Regions from separate parts of the Halomonas sp. Ps84H-12 genome, predicted to be linked through region 1. Evidence: predicted binding sites of a transcription regulator. Region 1 holds the regulator's gene; each other region holds the start of a gene.

Region 1 (4,297 bases):
AACGGGACTTGTTGCGTGAAGCCCTACACATCGTGAAAGACTTTAAGCAGCGTCTTTCCCATCGTTACCATTTGGAGTATTCGTGAGCGGAATGCGCTTGTTAGATCGACATATGACCCTGTTCAGCGGTTCACTGCGCACTCTGCTTCAGCGTGAGAGCGACCGCCGTCGCTGGGCGGACTCGCCCTATGCCTGGCTGTTTCAGCCTTATATGGGGGAAGAGGCCGTGGCCATGGCGTGCCAGGTAAGCGCCGTTCAGCCCGCTGTATTGAGTGTGGCGGCGGTGGTGCTAAGCCCGCGCCAAGTGCACACCAGCCGTACGTGGGTGGCCACCTTAGCCGCGTCACCGGCGCTGGCGCCTGCTACTCTGCGACGCCATCATCAGTTGCATACCACGCACTCGCCCCGTTCTCCCGATGCTGAGTGTCTGAGTGAGCTGGCGGAGTTTATTGGCAATCGGCCGTTAGTCGGGTGGCAATTAGAGAACACCATTGAGCCGCTTAATGGGCTGTTTCGAAACGTGCTGGGATTCGGGCTGCCTAACGCGCAGGTGGATATTGCCAAGCTGCACGGGCGTCAGCTACGGCGGCTGCATCCTCATATCGAAGCCAGCAGCTGCCTTGGTGATGCGCTTACCCGATGGAACCTGCCCCCATTAACCTGGCCCAGCGTGGTCAGCGAAGCCACCGCCAGCGCGTTGCTGTATCTGCGTCTTCAACGCGAGATAGCGTTAACTGCCTAGGGTTTGTATTGGGTAGAGCTTCGTAGTGTTGTTAGAATATGCGCTGCTCCTTCACCCATCGGCAGTGCGACGATCATGTTACAACCTGACTACTTTGACCCCACTTCGTCAGACAGCGCGTCTGACGAGCCCCTTGTCCAGCAGCATGAGCTGCAGGATGCCAAGCAGAAGCGTGAATTCAACAAGTTGCAAAAACGCCTGCGGCGCGAAGTAGGGAACGCCATCATCGATTACAACATGATCGAGGATGGCGATCGGGTCATGGTGTGTCTCTCTGGTGGTAAAGATAGCTATACGATGCTGGAGATTCTACGCAACCTACAGCGCAACGCACCGGTTAATTTTTCCCTGGTAGCGGTCAATATGGATCAGAAGCAGCCAGGTTTCCCAGAACACGTGTTGCCCCAGTACCTGGATAAGCAAGGCGTGGAATATCACATTCTGGAGCGTGATACCTACTCGGTGGTGAAGGAGAAAACCCCGGAAGGTAAAACCACCTGCGCACTCTGCTCAAGGCTGCGGCGTGGTTCGTTGTATGGCTTTGCCGAGGAGATTGGGGCCAACAAAATTGCTTTGGGTCACCACCGGGAAGATATCCTGGAGACGCTGTTTCTCAATATGTTCTTTGGCGGCACCTTAAAAGCCATGCCACCGAAGCTGCTCTCGGATGATGGTAAAAACATCGTGATTCGCCCGCTGGCCTACTGCAAAGAGGCGGATATTGCGGAGTTTTCAAGGCTGATGGAGTTTCCGATCATTCCCTGCAACCTGTGCGGCTCTCAGCCCAATATGCAGCGCCAGGTTGTCAAAGAGATGCTGGCGGAGTGGGATAAAAAACACCCCGGCCGGTTGGAGAGTATGTTCAAAGCGGTGACCAACGTTGCCCCTTCGCAGCTTGCCGACCGTGAGCTGTTTGATTTTGCCGGTCTGGAAGCGAAGCAGGCCGCATTGATGGAAGGGCGCATTCAGGCGTTTAACGTGAGTTAACCGCCTGGGCTTCCTCTTCAGCTAGGGTGATGAGGCGCTGCATATCCAAAATATTGACCTCGCGCCCGGAGACGGCCACCACGTTTTGCTGCTGAAAGCGGCTAAGAATACGGCTAACCGTCTCCACCGCGAGGCCTAGATAGTTGCCCATATCTGCCCGTGACATGGAAAGCCGGAAGCTATAGGGGGAGTAGCCCCGGCGCCGAAAACGGTCAGAAAGTGTAATCAAAAAGCTGGCCAGCCGCTGATCGGCAGTTTTGCGTGACAGTAAACGCATCATCCGCCGGTCGTCTCGTAGTTCCTTGCTCATGCTGCGGTAAAGCTGGCCGCGCAGTTCGGGCAGCTCCTCGGAGAGCGAGTCCAAACGGTCAAACGGAATTTCGCATACCGTGGTGGTTTCCAGGGCAATCACGGTGCCGGGGTAGTGTTCTTCGTCAATCCCATCCAGACCCACCAGCTCGCTGGGTAGAAAGAAATTGGTGAGCTGGTCGTTGCCATTCCCTTCGCTAGTCACCTGCTTCAAGCTGCCAGAGCGCACCGCGTAAACGCTGGTGAAAGGATCTCCTTGGCGAAACAGCCGCTCGCCTTTTTTCAACGGCGAGCGGCGGCGGATAATCGCATCGAACTGGCTCATATCCTCAAGCTCTAGGGCAAGCGGTAGGCACAGCGAGCTTAGGCTACAGGTTTGGCAGCGCGCCTCTTGCAGCAGTGAACGTCGTTGGCTGGCAGGATATGACATGTGGTGCTCCCTTTTTATTAGCCATCATAGGCGCAGGGGGTAGGTGTCTCGATACGCTTATAAAATCTTCGAGTAGCGTTGGTTGCCCTGATGTTGCAGGTGATTATCGAAGGCCATGGCTAAGTGCCGAATCAACAGCCGTCCGGTGGGCGTAGCTTGTAAATAGAGGCCTTGGCGCACTAGCAGGCCATCCTGCTCGGCGGTTTTCAACCGTTCAAGAGCGGTTGAAAAGTAGTCAGCGGCATTTATCTGCCAACGCTGGCCTATTGCTTCAAGGTCAATGGCCATATCGCACATTAAGCGCTCAATCACCTCTCTGCGCATTAGGTCATCCTTATTTAAGAGTAACCCTTTTACGGTCGCTAGCCTACCTTCATCTAAGGCAGCTTCATAGTGGGACAGCTGAGTGGGGTTTTGTGCGTAAACGTCATCTACCCGAGAAATAGCCGACACCCCCAAACCAATCAAGTCGCACTGGGAATGGCTTGAGTAGCCCTGGAAGTTGCGCTGCAGCGTACCGTAGCGCTGTGCCTGAGCCAAGCTGTCCTCTGGGCGAGCAAAGTGATCCATACCAATATGTACATAGCCCGCTTGGGTCAGCATCTCAATAGTGGTACGCAAAATAGCCAGTTTTTCATCCGCGCTGGGCAGGTCGGCTTCATTAATACGTCGTTGGGGCGCAAAGCGGGTTGGCATATGGGCATAGTTAAAGACCGACAGCCGTGCCGGGCCCAGTTCAATCACTTGGCTTAGGGTATCAGCGAAGCTTTGCTCGGTTTGAAAGGGCAGGCCATAAATTAAATCGAGGTTGAGCGAGCGAAAACCAAGCCGGTGCGCCTCATCCATCAAGGTTTCAGTGAGCACCCGTGGCTGCACGCGATTAATCGCTGCCTGCACCTGTGGGTTGAGATCCTGAACGCCCAGGCTTAAGCGATTAAAGCCCAGCGACTGCAGGTGGCGCAGGGTAAAGACATCCGCTTCGCGTGGGTCAATTTCAATAGCGTAGTCGCGGTCCGGTGCGCTCGATAAGCCAAACCGTGCATCCAGGCGGTCTATTAAATCGCTCATCTGCGCCAGGGTTAAGAACGTCGGCGTGCCGCCGCCCCAGTGCAGCTGCTGCACTGGCCGCTTTGTATCAAGATGCCGGGAGGTCAGCACCATTTCTCGATCCAGCCGAGACAAGTAGGGCTCTGCGAGGGCTGTATTTTTCGTGGCGATTTTATTGCACGCGCAGTAAAAACAGATTTTGCGACAAAAGGGTACATGAACATAAAGTGAGAGCGGCTTTTGGCTGGCATTGCTGCGTTCAAGCGCCTGGGTCATATCGTCAGCGGTGAACTGGTCGTGAAATGAGAGTGCTGTAGGGTATGAGGTGTAGCGAGGGCCGCTGGTGTCGTAGCGGCGTATCAGGGCGTCATCCCAGGCGGTGGCCTCAACCGCTGCGGAAATAGGGTGAGCGAGAGCAGCAGTGGCATGAACGGGCATAAGGAGCGCTCCTAAGTAGCAGGGCAAAGCAAGAACCGATCAACATAAGCGACGAGCTTCGCAGCTCGAACGCGTGTTGGAATGCTACGTCAGCGTAGAAGGGAAAGCGTTGAGCTATATCAAGCGATAGGATGTTTATATTGAGTATTGTCTAGAGGAGTTTGATGGGTAAGCTCTTAATGCCCGGCATGGGGCATCAGCGCCCAAAGCTGCCACAGGGCAAAACCGATAATCGTCAGCGCCGCAAGGCTACGAGTCGCCGGGTGACGAATTAACTGGCTGAGCTGGCGGGCGGCCAGACCCGTGGCTAACAGGGCAGGCAGCGTTCCCAGGCCGAAGGCCCC
Region 2 (4,297 bases), on a different contig from region 1:
GGCAGACGCAGCCGAGGAATTAAAGCGATATCGCGCACAACGGCCGCAAAGTGGCTGCGCTCATCCTCTGCTAAACGTTGTAAGAATAATGGTAAACGCTCGGCATCTTCCAGTAATGGCCAACCGCGCCCGGCGATGGCGGCCATCAGGTCGGGGCCGCAGGCCGCGCTATCGTTTAGTAGGTTGGTATACCAGTCGCCTGCAAAAGCCGGCGCTGAGCTACCCACGCTACGTACGCAGGCGCAGAGCGTTTCTAAATCGCCGCTGCTGGCCGCCTGCTCGCCTCGTGTCCGCAACGCATCAATGAGCGCTTCAGACAGTGGCTGATGCTCAAGGCAGTAGCAGAGCGAATGAATAACGCTCACCGGCAGTTGAGGAATACGTAGCGCTAGGGCATCTGCCGTTGGTGTGTCCAAACGTACGACATAATCGGCGATGCCTTGTAGTCCCAGGGCTTGCCAATCAATCGTCTGTTGGCCACTTAAATAGGCTTCTACAGGCTCTAGGTGCTGGCTGGCAGGTAGGGCGCTGGCATAGGTGGCCCGGGCATTGAGCATGGCCTGAAAGGTGATATCAGGCGTAAAGGCCAGCGGATTATCCTTCATTAAATGGTCCACGTCTGCTGATTCTGCAGCGTCGAGCACAGTCGGGTCAGAAGCAGCGGCATTGCGACCCAGGGTTTCCAATAGGCGGTTAATAAAGCCATCGCGCTGTGCGGGCGATAGCATGCCTTGCTCATCCAGTGGCAGCGCTAAAAACCAGATAGCAGGCTCTTCCATTGCCCCTAGGCGAAAGACGATCCCCAGGCGTGCTTGCCCTTGCCACGGTTCAGGCCAGGCCTGTTCGGCATTTTCAAACGCGCGCAGGGTTTCCCTGGAGCAGGCAGTCACTCTGCGCCCCATATGGTAAAGCGACACCTCAGCGCCACTGCGTGTAAAAAATTCATCAAGGGTGTTAATTGGCTGCATGACATCCTTCCGCATTTCAAGCCTGCACTCTACCTTGCTGTTCTGCCACTGTCAGCCGCAACCGCTGATTTATCCATGCTTTATCATCTAAGTGGTTAAAAAATGAGCAACTTTGCGTAAGCCGCGTGAGACTAGCGGTGGCGACACCTTTCCATAGTTTATCCACAGCCTCTTGCAGGTTTTCTGTGAATCGGTGAATAACTCCATTGAGCACGCCTTTGAGTGGCAACTTACCCACAGAGTTGGGATAATGAACGCTAAATATGACCAACCCATAAGGTGCTTATGAGCGTCCATCAACAGCTTCAAACCGCGCTTCTTGAGCTTGAAGCCGCCATGAAGGCCGCTAATCTGTGGCGCACGCCCACCCCAGATGCGGCCGCTTTTGCCAGTCAGCAGCCTTTTTGTATTGATACCATGTCGCTGCCCCAGTGGGTGCGCTATGTCTTTGTTGCCCGCTTAAATGCACTTATTGAAGCCGAGGCTGCCATGCCCGCCAAGTGTGAAGTCGCTCCAGCGGTGGCGGCGTATTTAATGCAGGAGAAGGTAAGAGCAAGCGATCAGCTATTGGTAGTGAAAGCGGTGGAGCGTGTCGACAAGCTGGTCACAGAGAATTAACCACGCGAGTAAGGCAGACCAAATCAATGCCCAGAGGCAAGCTCTGGGCATTTTTTACGTGTTAGCGAAGGTGGGAGCTAGAAGCTAGAAGCTAGAAGCTAGAAGCGGTAGCTCAAGCCTGCCATGACCACCATGGGGTCAATCTCGACGGTGCCCGCACCTGCGCCATTAATAGAGGCGTCGGTGTCGATGTCTAAGTACCAGGCAGCGGCGTTGAGTGCCCAGTGGTCATCAATGAGTAGATCAACACCAACTTGAGCGGCCGCGCCCCATGAGTCGTCTAGCTCAAGTTCGCCAATGGCGAGGCTCTCATCGGAGAAGCGCGTGTAGTTAATACCCGCACCCACGTAGGGCTGTACTTGAGAGTCGCTACCACCCAGTGGGTAATACTGTAGCGTTAGAGTGGGCGGCAGGAGCTTTGTTGATGCTAGGTTGTCACCGTTGAGTTCAATGTCATGCTCGAAAGGGAGCGCAGCCAGTAGCTCCACGCCCATTTTGTCGTGGAAACGGTAGCCCAGGGTGAAAGCGAAGTCGGTTTTATCCTGAGCATCGACCGCGAAGGCACCACCTGCGAGCGAGCCGTTGTCGCTTTTCGGCGCGATGTTGGCAACGCCAACGCGGGTAAAGAAATCGCCAGCGCCATAGGCAACGGCTTGGCTGCTAACTGCTAAGGTGGCAGCGGCAAGCCCAGTGGCGAGTAGGGTAGGCGGTGATAAATGGCGCATAGCGTCGCTCCTGACCGATAACATGGTGGGTGAGTGGTTTAAAGTTGTCGTAAACCATATAGCCAGTGTATCGAGCCAACGAGGGAGCGTTATTGACCTAGGGCAAAGAGCTGTGAACTGATAGGTTCAGCGCCTAGCAAGGTAAATATCTGAAGGGAGAAGGGGCTAAAGAAGGGGCTAAAAAAGAGGAGGCTTAACGGGTTAACTGCAACCCGTTAAGCCTTAGGCTAATTAAGCGACGTTACGCTCGTTTAGCGTTCAATATGCTGATACTCGCCAGCATCGGCGGTTATGCTGCTTACTGCCAGGATGGCAATGAAAGAAGCGATAAAGCCTGGGATGATCTCGTAAACGCCAGGGCCACCCATGAAGGAGCCGTTCCAGCCCAGCGCAATCCAGATCATAACCGTGGCAGCACCCACCACCATACCGGCGATAGCACCTGCGCCGTTTGTACGCGACCACATCAGCGACAGAATAATCAGCGGGCCAAAGGCGGCACCAAAACCTGCCCAAGCGTTACTCACCAGCCCCAGCACTTGCGAGTTCGGGTCAGAGGCAATCACGGCTGCGATCAGACCCACTAGCACAACACTGACACGACCTACGGCCACACACTCTTTGTCTGTAGCTTCTTTACGCAGGAACAGGCGATAGAAGTCCTCGGTCAGTGATGAAGATGACACCAGCAGCTGGCTAGAAATAGTACTCATCACAGCAGCAAGCAGGGCCGCGTAGAGGAAGCCGGTGATCAGCGGATGGAACAGCAACTCAGCCAGGATGATAAAGATCGTTTCCGGGTCTTGGACTTCCATCCCATTGCGAACCGCATAGGCGCGACCAAAGATGCCGAGAGAGACCGCACCGATCAGGGAAATAGCCATCCAGCTCATGCCGATGTTGCGGGCAATCGGAACATCTTGCAGCGTACGGATAGCCATAAAGCGCACGATAATATGCGGCTGACCAAAATAGCCCAGGCCCCAGGTAACGGCAGAGAGCCACCCAATGAACGTCAACCCTTCAGTCCACGACAGCAGCGTGGGATCAACTTCATTGAGGGTCTGTGAGGCTTGAGTAAAGCCACCACCGCCTTCGCCAAACAGTACTACTGCTGGCATGATGACCAAAGCCAGCATCATGATGCAGCCTTGCACAAAGTCCGTCATGCTCACGGCCAAAAAGCCGCCAACCACGGTGTAGGCCAGCACCACGCCCAGCGTGATTACCACACCCACCGCGTAGTCGCTCATACCACCGATGTTGATAACGCCAGCAAAGGCGCTCTCAAACAGTTTGCCGCCTGCGACCAAGCCAGAAGCAGTGTAAACGGCGAAGAAAATCACGATGACGATAGCGGACACCGTTCTCAGCGACAGCGCCCGAGTGGGGAAACGGTTGGCTAGGAAGGCTGGAATGGTAATCGCGTTACCATAGTGAACTGTCTGTTCACGAAGGCGCGGCGCGACCAGAATCCAGTTAAAGAGTGCGCCCACAAATAGGCCAATCCCGATCCAGGCCGAACCCAAGCCAGAGACGAACATTGCCCCTGGTAAACCCAGTAGCAGCCAGCCGCTCATATCCGACGCGCCAGCCGACAGGGCGGCTACTTTAGGGCTGAGGGTACGGCCACCCAGCATGTAATCCTCAGACGTAGATGTCGCTTTGCGCATAGCATAAACGCCGATGGCAATCATGAGCGCAAAGTAGGCAAAAAGGCTGACCCAAACGCCAATATCCATAAAATATCTCCAATTCATCAGGACGGAGCTAGCTCCGACAGGTGCCTGCGCCGACCAAGTAACGTTGGCCGCCGCGCAGTCTTGTTGTTGTTAACCCCTTTTCGTATTCAAGTCGCTGACCCTAGCGAGTAACCGCTAGGGATGTCATTAGAGGGGGTATGGCTACGTTTATGTGCAATGTTCCCTATACCCAGCACACGGCCTGGAGGGGCCGCGAATGTGAAGGCAATCGCTCTATTGTTGT
Region 3 (4,297 bases), on a different contig from region 1:
AATAAGCACCGTGGTGGCCGTAGTTGCGGGTAGCAAAGGCGTTGAGCGTGAAGCGCTTGAGTAAATCTGAGCGCCCGTAGTCGGTGGCTTCCATGACCATCAGCTGATTCGCCTTGGGGCCGTACTCTGGATTGGCAGGGTCGATAGGCGTGTCATGGTCGTGAATGGCGCGCAGCCCATCCACATGGCCTTCACCAAACAGATCGCCCCCCTCACAAATCTCTTCAATCAGCTGTTCAAACGAGATTTTTTGCCACTCCCGGTTACCGCGCTCGCCAACGCGCTTCAAGCAGTGGTCGATACGAAACGGGTTAGTGATCTGGCTCATCATGGCATTGCCGCGGGCGCAGGCGGTAGAGCGGTTAACCTGCCCCTGTTCGCCGTAGGCGCTGACGCTGCGAAGCGCATCGGCCACTGGGGTGCGCATCGGTAAATGGTCATCTGCAGAGAGCGGATGGTAAGGATTGCCAGATACCCGCAGCACTTCGCCTTGGGTGTCATCAATGCGTACCCGTACGCCGCACTGGGTGGTGCAGCCGTAGCAAATGGTAAAGGCGGTGCGTTGATTGGGAGTGAGGGTTAGCTCGCCAGTGGTTAAGTCAACGCGGTACTCCGGCGTAAGCGAGTTGCCGTGAATGTTGTGCTTGGGTTTTTCCCCCGCGCTGCCACTGAGTCCTTTGGCCATCTTGGCAAGCGGGTCAGCGTAGCCTACTGCAAAGGTGGCGGCACCGCCTGCGGCAGCGGCGCCTTTGAGAAACCGGCGGCGTGAGGGGTCTTGAGCAGACTTAGCCATGGTTAGGCGCTCCTTGTTCGGCGTTAAGCGAGTCACTGGGTGTATTGGTGTCGAAAGAGGGCGGCGGTTTAACGCCACCTTGCTGGGCTTGCCGCCATGGGATAAATAGCTCAATCAGTAAGATAGCGGCGAGCCAAAGCCCAAACGTACCGACAATACCTAACAGGCCGGAAGAGCCAGCGGGGATGCCATAGTGGTGAAAGCCTGCGCTGTTACGGGCGACGTGCTGAACGTCCATCAGCACCACCCAACGGAACATCCAGCCCATATGAATAGCTACCAGACCGAGTAGCCAAGCCCAGGCAAGCAGTGCGGGTTGGCGTTGGGTCGAGCGTGAGAGTAACCACGCCACCGCTATAAAAAGTGCTATGCCAGTAATACCGCCCCACAGCGCGGTGCTACGCCAGGAAGGGCTGTGACGAACAGACTCCAGCGCTGCGGCGACCGAGCCAACGTTGGCGTTAATACCATCCAGGAACCAGCTAGCCGCGATTAAACCCGCTACGGCACAGAAGGCGAGTAGGACATACAGCATTTGCCGAACGGTGGCGTGCGAACACAGCCCGCTTACCCGGTTGAGTACCAACACCAGCCCTGCTGCCGCGATGAAGCCTGTCGCAACCAGCATGGGCGGAAGCCATACGGTGTTCCATAGCGGGCGTGCTTTCACAATGGCAAGCTCCGCGCCGGTATAAAGCATAATGCCGCTGGAAAGCAGTAGTGCGGCTAGCCCCACAATGGCCACTAGCGCTCTGGGAGTGGCGCTATCGCCCAGGCTTAGCCATTTAGCCATCCATCCGCTCAGCCCTGGCGCATTGCGCTGGGCCTGGAGCGCCGGGCGCCAAGCCAGCCAGGCAAGGCCCAGTACGCTGACGAGATAGAGCGGCAGAACCACGCTGCCGATGGACATCCACGAGTGGGTGTTGGCGTAAGCATAAAAGTGCCAAAAGCGCAGCGGTTGGTGTAGATCTGCAAGTAGTGCAACAGGTGCGACCAGCGTGGTGCTGACGCAAGCGATGAGTGCAAGACGTGCGGTGGGCAGCCACGCTTTTTTGCCGAAGATTAACGCGGGGGCTGCAAGCCAGAGACTCGCGTAGGAGACGGCGATCATGAAAAAGTACTGTACTGCCCAGGGGTACCAGGCAATGTCATAACGCGGGGCGAGCAGTTCAATGGTGGAATTCATAGCCCATCTCCTGGCCGTGGGGATCAAACACTTCAAGCGCCACGGGTTCCGCCACGGGGCGTGTAGTGAAGCGTTCATCCATCCCGAGGTAGAACACTTGGGGAAGCGTATTTTTTTCTGGCTGAAGTACCATCAGTGCATCACGGTGCTCTTGAATCATGCAGCTGATTTGGCTGTCAGGATTGCGCATATCACCAATAATCCGCGCACCTCCAACACAGCTTTCAACACACGCGGGCAGTAGCCCTGCCTCTAAACGGTGCGCGCAGAACGTGCATTTGTCGGCGGTTTGGGTGCGCTCGTTAATAAAGCGGGCGTCGTAAGGGCAGGCGTTAACGCAATAAGCGCAGCCCACGCAGCGGTCGCTGTCCACCACCACGATGCCATCCTGCTGTTGGTAGGTAGCTTCAACGGGACAAACGGGTACGCAGGGCGGGTTTTCGCAGTGATTGCACAGCCTGGGCAGCATAAACGTGGCCAGCTCACCGCTCTCCTGGTGCTGCACTTCGTACTGGGAGACTGTGGTGCGAAACTGGCCAAGCGGGGCGGCGTTCTCAATATGGCACGACACCGTGCAAGCCTGGCAGCCGATGCATTGGCGAAGATCAATCAGCATGCCGTAGCGCTTTGTGGGATCACCTTCGCGCCGGGCAGGCTGCTGATTAATGCCTGCTTGGGCAAGGCTAGAAAAGGGTACCAGTGCAGCGCCTGCACTTAAGCGGGCCAGCTGGCCGAGTAGCGAGCGGCGTATGGCGTCCATAGCGCCTCCTTAGCGGGTAAAACGTCATTCGCAGGGGCGAATGGTCGGGGTACGCTAAGACTACGCCTTACGTTGAAGGGGAAAGTTGATTCTCGTCAATGAGTTAGCGCGCTTTTCTTAATGCTCACTTAATCTTAAAACGCTAACTGATTGTTTTCATGAAAGATGTCTTATTAAGCGTGACAAACAAAAACAGGCTGACCCAATGGGCCAGCCTGTATCGAAAGGGGGTAGATTCTGTGTAGTAGCTGTTGCTATGGCGCCTCCAGCTCTAACGTGCGGCGCAGGACATTAAGCTCGTTGATGTCCAGATGCTCTAGCCTTCCGGCGAGCAGGTCGCTGATCTTTTGAACGGGTAAGCCAGCTTGGCGGGCTATTTCGCGGCTTCCCAGATCTGATACGGCGATCAGACGGGTAATAATACGCATGAGGCGCGTACGTTTTTCTAAATCCCTGACATCGAGGTCAGGGCTGCTTCGCGGAGGATCTAATGATTCTGCGTGAGCAGTTGAGTATGCCGTACTCATGTGACTCCATCAGTCGGAAATGACAAACACACAATGCCGCCAACTCACGCGGTTTTCAATGCCTAATTTGATGAAAATTTCACGCAGCGAGTAACACCCGCAAATGCCCGTGGCTCTGGTAAACTATGCGCCTTCCTAATTCTGAGTGAGCCGCGCTTTGCACGGCTTATGGACTGCTTTCTAGCTTAAATAGGCCGTTGGCCGAGGAGTTTTGCATGTCGAACAGCGCACCCAAAGTGGGCGTGATCATGGGGTCGAAGTCTGATTGGCCGGTCATGGAGCACGCGGTGGCGATGTTAGAGCGGTTGGGCGTTCCCTACGAAACCCGTGTGGTATCGGCGCATCGCACACCCGACCTGCTGTTCGAATATGCAAAAAGTGCCGCTGAGCGTGGCCTGCAGGTGATTGTGGCAGGCGCAGGCGGTGCCGCTCATTTGCCGGGTATGGTCGCATCACAAACGGCACTGCCGGTGCTGGGTGTGCCGGTGGAGTCTAAAGCGCTGAAGGGCTTGGATTCACTGCTTTCCATCGCCCAAATGCCGGGTGGTATTGCGGTAGGCACCCTGGCTATTGGCAAAGCCGGTGCCACCAACGCAGGCCTGCTGGCCGCACAAATTGTGGGTCTTCAGGACAGCGCCGTGCGCGAAGCTGTTGAGGCGTTCCGCGCCGAGCAGACCCAGTTGGTGCTGGATAACCCCGACCCGCGCCCTGACGTAGACTCCTCGGCCCAATAGGTAGCCATCATGAGCGCACAGAGTGCAAAACATATGATTGCAAAAAACATTGGTGTCCTCGGTGCAGGCCAACTCGGGCGTATGCTGGCGCTGGCAGGTTATCCGCTGGGCAACACCTTCACCTTTTTAGATACCACCGGTAACCCCAGCGCGGGTATCGGCGAGGTGATTGTCGACCCGGAGAACCAGCATCTGGCGGCGTTTCTGGATAAGGTCGATGTAGTGACCTATGAATTCGAGCACCTCCCCGTTGAGTTGGTAAAGCAGATTGAGCAGCACAAGCCGGTTTATCCCGGC
Region 4 (4,297 bases), on a different contig from region 1:
ATACCGACGTTGTGGGTCGTGCAGGCTGGCGTTGATGTTAAAATTATAACATTGAGTGTTATTTTTTTAACGCTGATTTGCAAGTATCGTCACATCAACGCTATTTAAATGTGATAAGCGCATCACGGGTGGGGGACGCCAGTGAAAAGAGTGCGCAGTAGTGGAAATTGGCAGGGGCCTAGCTCAGCATAGGATGCCTGGCGGGGCGCAATGCCGATAACAAAATGAATCATAAGGAGATGCCGGACATGAACGATCGCAGCGCACAGCGCATGGCCATGCTGCAAGAAGCGCTGGCCAGCGGGGGAACCCTGCATCTTCGCGATGCCGCCAAGCTGTGCGGCGTCTCCGAAATGACCATTCGACGGGATCTCTCGACGCAGCCGTCGGCCATTAGCCTGTTGGGCGGGCGATTGGTGATGGCCAGCTACCCCGGCGTGACGCCGGTATACGATTTGACCGAGCAGCAGGCGAGCCATTACCAAGTCAAACAGCGGCTTTGTCAGCGCGCGGCCAGCTTCATCGAAGAGGGCGATACGCTGTTTATCGACTGCGGCTCCACGCTCATTCCACTGCTGGGTCAGCTTAGTCGTTTCCGAGAGCTTACCGTGGTGACCTATGCGCTCAACGTAGCCAATGCCGTCGCTGGGCTGCCCAATGTGCGCCTCGTATTGCTAGGTGGGCTTTTCTACGCGTCCTCTCAATCGTTTGGCAGCGACGGCATGGGCGCGGCCATCGAGCGCTTGGGCATCAACAAGGCGCTGATCTCTGCTGCCGGCGTGGATTGCGAACGAGGCGTAAGCTGCTTTCATTTTCACGAAGTCGGGCCTAAGCAGGCGGCGATTGCCACCGCGATGCAGCGGCTGTTGATTGTTGACTCCAGTAAGTTTGGCGTGGTGCGCCCGGCCTATTTTGCCTCGCTGGAAGACTTCGATGTCATCGTCACCGACGACGAGCGCGCCCCTGGTTTGCTGGAGCGCCATCCGCTGCCCGCGCTTAACGTCACGCTCGCCTAATGAAAGACGGTCGAAGCTCCGTATCGCCCTCTTCAAACCGGTGCGCGGGGTGCGGCATAACGTCTCTTTCTGATTGACTCAGATCAATAGAAAATACTTTAGTCTTAGTTGATGCGCATCAGCGCATGGCCGAGGCTCGCCACCAACCCCATGCGGTGGCGCATATTTTTCCCGGAGCAACGCTTACGCTCTCACTGCTCTGGGAAAAGTATGGGGTGATAGTTAGCTTGCTACTTAGCTGGCTAGTTAGCCAGCCAAGCAGTGGGCTGTTTTAGACAACTCTCTGATGAGATCACACCATGCAACTACCTACCCACTGGCGCAGGCGAGGCACTTTTGTGCTCGTCGTATTGTGCTTGCTGTTAACGGGCTGCAGTTCTGCATTGCTGGATCCCAAGGGGCAGATTGGCGTTGAACAACGCTCGCTGATTCTGACCTCCTTTGGGTTGATGCTGATTGTGGTCATTCCGGTGATTGTGATGACGCTGCTGTTTGGCTGGCGCTACCGGCGCAGCAATAGCGTTGCCAAGTATCTGCCGGACTGGGCGCACTCCAATACGATTGAAGCTGCCGTCTGGACCGTTCCCTGCTTGATCATCGCCGTTCTCGCCTTTCTTACCTGGAAAACCTCGCACTCCCTTGACCCCCACAAGCCCATCGAAAGCAGCGTAGCGCCCATGGAAATACAGGCGGTGGCGCTGGACTGGAAATGGCTGTTCATCTACCCCGAGCAGGGCATTGCCAGTGTCAATGAAGTGGCCTTCCCGGTGGATACGCCGGTGCGCTTCAGGGTCAGCTCTGGTTCGGTGATGAATGCGTTCTTCATTCCCCACCTGGGCAGCCAGATCTACGCCATGGCGGGCATGGACAACGACGTGCACCTGATCGCCGATGAAGAGGGCGTCTACCCAGGCCGCTCCACCAACTACAGCGGTGCTGGCTTCTCTGGCATGACCTTCGATGCCCACGTGACCTCTTCGGCGGAATTCGACGCCTGGGTGGACAACGTGCGTGACGCCGATGACACCCTGACCTTCCCGGACGGTTACGAAGCCCTAGCGCAGCCGACGGAATACCACCCGGTGGCGTACTTCTCGGCGGTTACGCCTGGGCTTTATGAGTCGATAGTCAGCAGCTTCCACGGTGGTGACGGCAGTGGGCACGGCGGTCATGCAAGCCACGGTGACGCCATCAGTGATGCCCACGATAGCCACGGTGAATCCAGCGAGCTAGAGAGCGCCAGCGCGTCTCAACAGCAGGCCGCGATCGGCCATGTTACCAATCAGCATGCGGGTGATGAACACGCCATGGGCGGCCATCCCACAAGCGTTGAAGCGGGGGGTTAAGCATGTTTGGAAAACTCACGTTAGAAGCCATTCCATACCACGAACCGATCATTATGGTCGTTGCCGCCTTTATGGCGATTGGGGGTACCGCGCTACTAGGCGCACTGACATACTACCGAAAATGGGGCTGGCTGTGGAACGAGTGGTTCACCTCCGTTGATCACAAAAAGCTCGGCATTATGTACTTTGTGGTGGCCTTGGTGATGCTGCTTCGCGGCTTTGCCGATGCGATTATGATGCGTACCCAGTTGGCCATGGCGGCCGGTGGGGCTGCTGGTTATCTCCCTCCTGAACACTACGATCAGATCTTTACCGCCCACGGCGTAATCATGATCTTCTTCGTTGCGATGCCCATGGTCATCGGCCTGATGAACCTGGTGGTGCCGCTGCAAATCGGCGCCCGCGACGTTGCTTTCCCGTTTTTGAATAACCTGAGTTTCTGGCTGTTCGCCGTGTCGGCGATTTTGGTCAATATTTCCCTCGTGGTAGGGGAGTTCGCCAAAACCGGCTGGCTCGCTTATGCGCCTTTATCGGGGATAGAGTTTAGCCCTGGGGTGGGGGTTGATTACTGGATATGGGCACTGCAAATATCCGGGATAGGCACGACGCTCACCGGCATCAACTTCTTCGTTACCATTCTGAAAATGCGCACCAAAGGCATGACCCTGTTCCGCATGCCGATTTTTACCTGGACGTCGCTGTGCGCCAACGTCCTCATCATTGCCTCTTTCCCGATTCTGACCGCGACCATCGCGCTGTTAACCCTTGACCGCTACTTCGGTATGCACTTCTTCACCAATGACTTTGGCGGCAACATGATGATGTACGTCAACCTCATTTGGGCATGGGGTCACCCGGAAGTGTACATTCTGATTCTGCCGGCCTTTGGCGTGTTCTCTGAAGTCATCGCCACCTTCGCCCGCAAGCGACTGTTTGGTTACAAAACCATGGTGTGGGCCACGGTGGCCATTACGCTGCTGTCGTTCATCGTCTGGTTGCACCACTTCTTCACCATGGGGGCCGGTGCCAACGTCAATGCCTTCTTCGGCATCATGACCATGATCATTGCCATCCCCACCGGGGTGAAAGTGTTCAACTGGCTGTTCACCATCTTCCGCGGCAGCCTGGAGCTGACCTCGCCGGTGCTATGGACCCTGGGGTTCATCATCACCTTTACCCTGGGCGGCATGACCGGCGTGATGCTGGCGCTGCCAGCAGCCAACTTCGTCCTGCACAACAGTCTGTTCGTGATTGCTCACTTCCACAACGTCATCATCGGCGGCGTGGTGTTCGGTATGATGGCGGGCCTGACCTACTGGTTCCCGAAAGCGTTCGGCTTCACGCTGAGCGAGAAGTGGGGAAAGCGCTCGTTCTGGTGCTGGTTCATCGGTTTCTACGTCGCGTTCATGCCGCTTTACGTGCTGAGCTTCTTCGGTGCCGTGCGTCGCATGCAGTCCTACGCCAATCCTGAGTGGCAACCCTGGATGATTCTGGCCTGGGTAGGTGCCGTGATCATCATGATGGGGATTGCCTGCACCATCATTCAGTTCTGGGTCAGTATCCGTGACCGCAAGCTGAATGCAGATCTGACCGGCGACCCCTGGGATGGCCGCACGCTGGAGTGGTCCACCTCGTCGCCTGCACCGTTCTACAACTTCGCGCGCCTGCCGGAAGTCGGCGACATCGACAGCTTCTGGTCGCAAAAGCAGCGTAGCAACGAGCAGTTGGACGAAGCGCCCTACACCGATATTCACATGCCGCGCAATACCGTGGCGGGTCCGGTGATTAGCTTCTTCGCGCTGATTCTAGGCTTTGCGCTGGTGTGGCATATCTGGTGGCTGGCAGCCGTGGGTGCATTGGGCGTCGTCGTCAGTTTCATCGCCCGTGTATTCAACGAAGATATCGACTACTACGTGCCCGCTGCCGAAGTGGCGC

Evidence for each region. The regulator FNR, encoded in region 1, switches genes on or off when oxygen is low (the NO sensors DNR and NnrR bind a similar motif). The targets are predictions, from matches to a motif close to TTGATNTANATCAA.
Region 2: a site for FNR is predicted at 2,404-2,417, ahead of NH344_RS11635 (OmpW family outer membrane protein). Genes of this name have one in related genera too.
Region 3: a site for FNR is predicted at 2,825-2,838, ahead of dsrO (sulfate reduction electron transfer complex DsrMKJOP subunit DsrO). Genes of this name have one in related genera too.
Region 4: a site for FNR is predicted at 1,090-1,103, ahead of cyoA (ubiquinol oxidase subunit II). Genes of this name have one in related genera too.

Annotation. Positions count from the first base shown of each region.
Region 1 is NZ_JAMXSJ010000017.1:73,774-78,070, reverse strand. Features, by position in the region: partial or broken gene NH344_RS10120 (putative nucleotidyltransferase substrate binding domain-containing protein) at 1-86, shown strand, start outside; gene NH344_RS10115 (DNA polymerase III subunit epsilon) at 92-742, shown strand; gene ttcA (tRNA 2-thiocytidine(32) synthetase TtcA) at 818-1,729, shown strand; gene fnr (fumarate/nitrate reduction transcriptional regulator Fnr) at 1,716-2,468, opposite strand; gene hemN (oxygen-independent coproporphyrinogen III oxidase) at 2,526-3,953, opposite strand; gene NH344_RS10095 (sulfite exporter TauE/SafE family protein) at 4,130-4,297, opposite strand, start outside.
Region 2 is NZ_JAMXSJ010000022.1:28,141-32,437, reverse strand. Features, by position in the region: gene NH344_RS11645 (DUF3549 family protein) at 1-968, opposite strand, end outside; gene NH344_RS11640 (YqcC family protein) at 1,254-1,586, shown strand; gene NH344_RS11635 (OmpW family outer membrane protein) at 1,685-2,311, opposite strand; gene putP (sodium/proline symporter PutP) at 2,563-4,053, opposite strand.
Region 3 is NZ_JAMXSJ010000010.1:68,827-73,123, reverse strand. Features, by position in the region: gene NH344_RS07380 (molybdopterin-dependent oxidoreductase) at 1-793, opposite strand, end outside; gene nrfD (NrfD/PsrC family molybdoenzyme membrane anchor subunit) at 786-1,979, opposite strand; gene dsrO (sulfate reduction electron transfer complex DsrMKJOP subunit DsrO) at 1,963-2,739, opposite strand; gene NH344_RS18340 (XRE family transcriptional regulator) at 2,994-3,266, opposite strand; gene purE (5-(carboxyamino)imidazole ribonucleotide mutase) at 3,482-4,000, shown strand; gene NH344_RS07355 (5-(carboxyamino)imidazole ribonucleotide synthase) at 4,034-4,297, shown strand, end outside.
Region 4 is NZ_JAMXSJ010000002.1:145,060-149,356, forward strand. Features, by position in the region: gene NH344_RS01705 (DeoR/GlpR family DNA-binding transcription regulator) at 249-1,016, shown strand; gene cyoA (ubiquinol oxidase subunit II) at 1,316-2,362, shown strand; gene cyoB (cytochrome o ubiquinol oxidase subunit I) at 2,365-4,297, shown strand, end outside.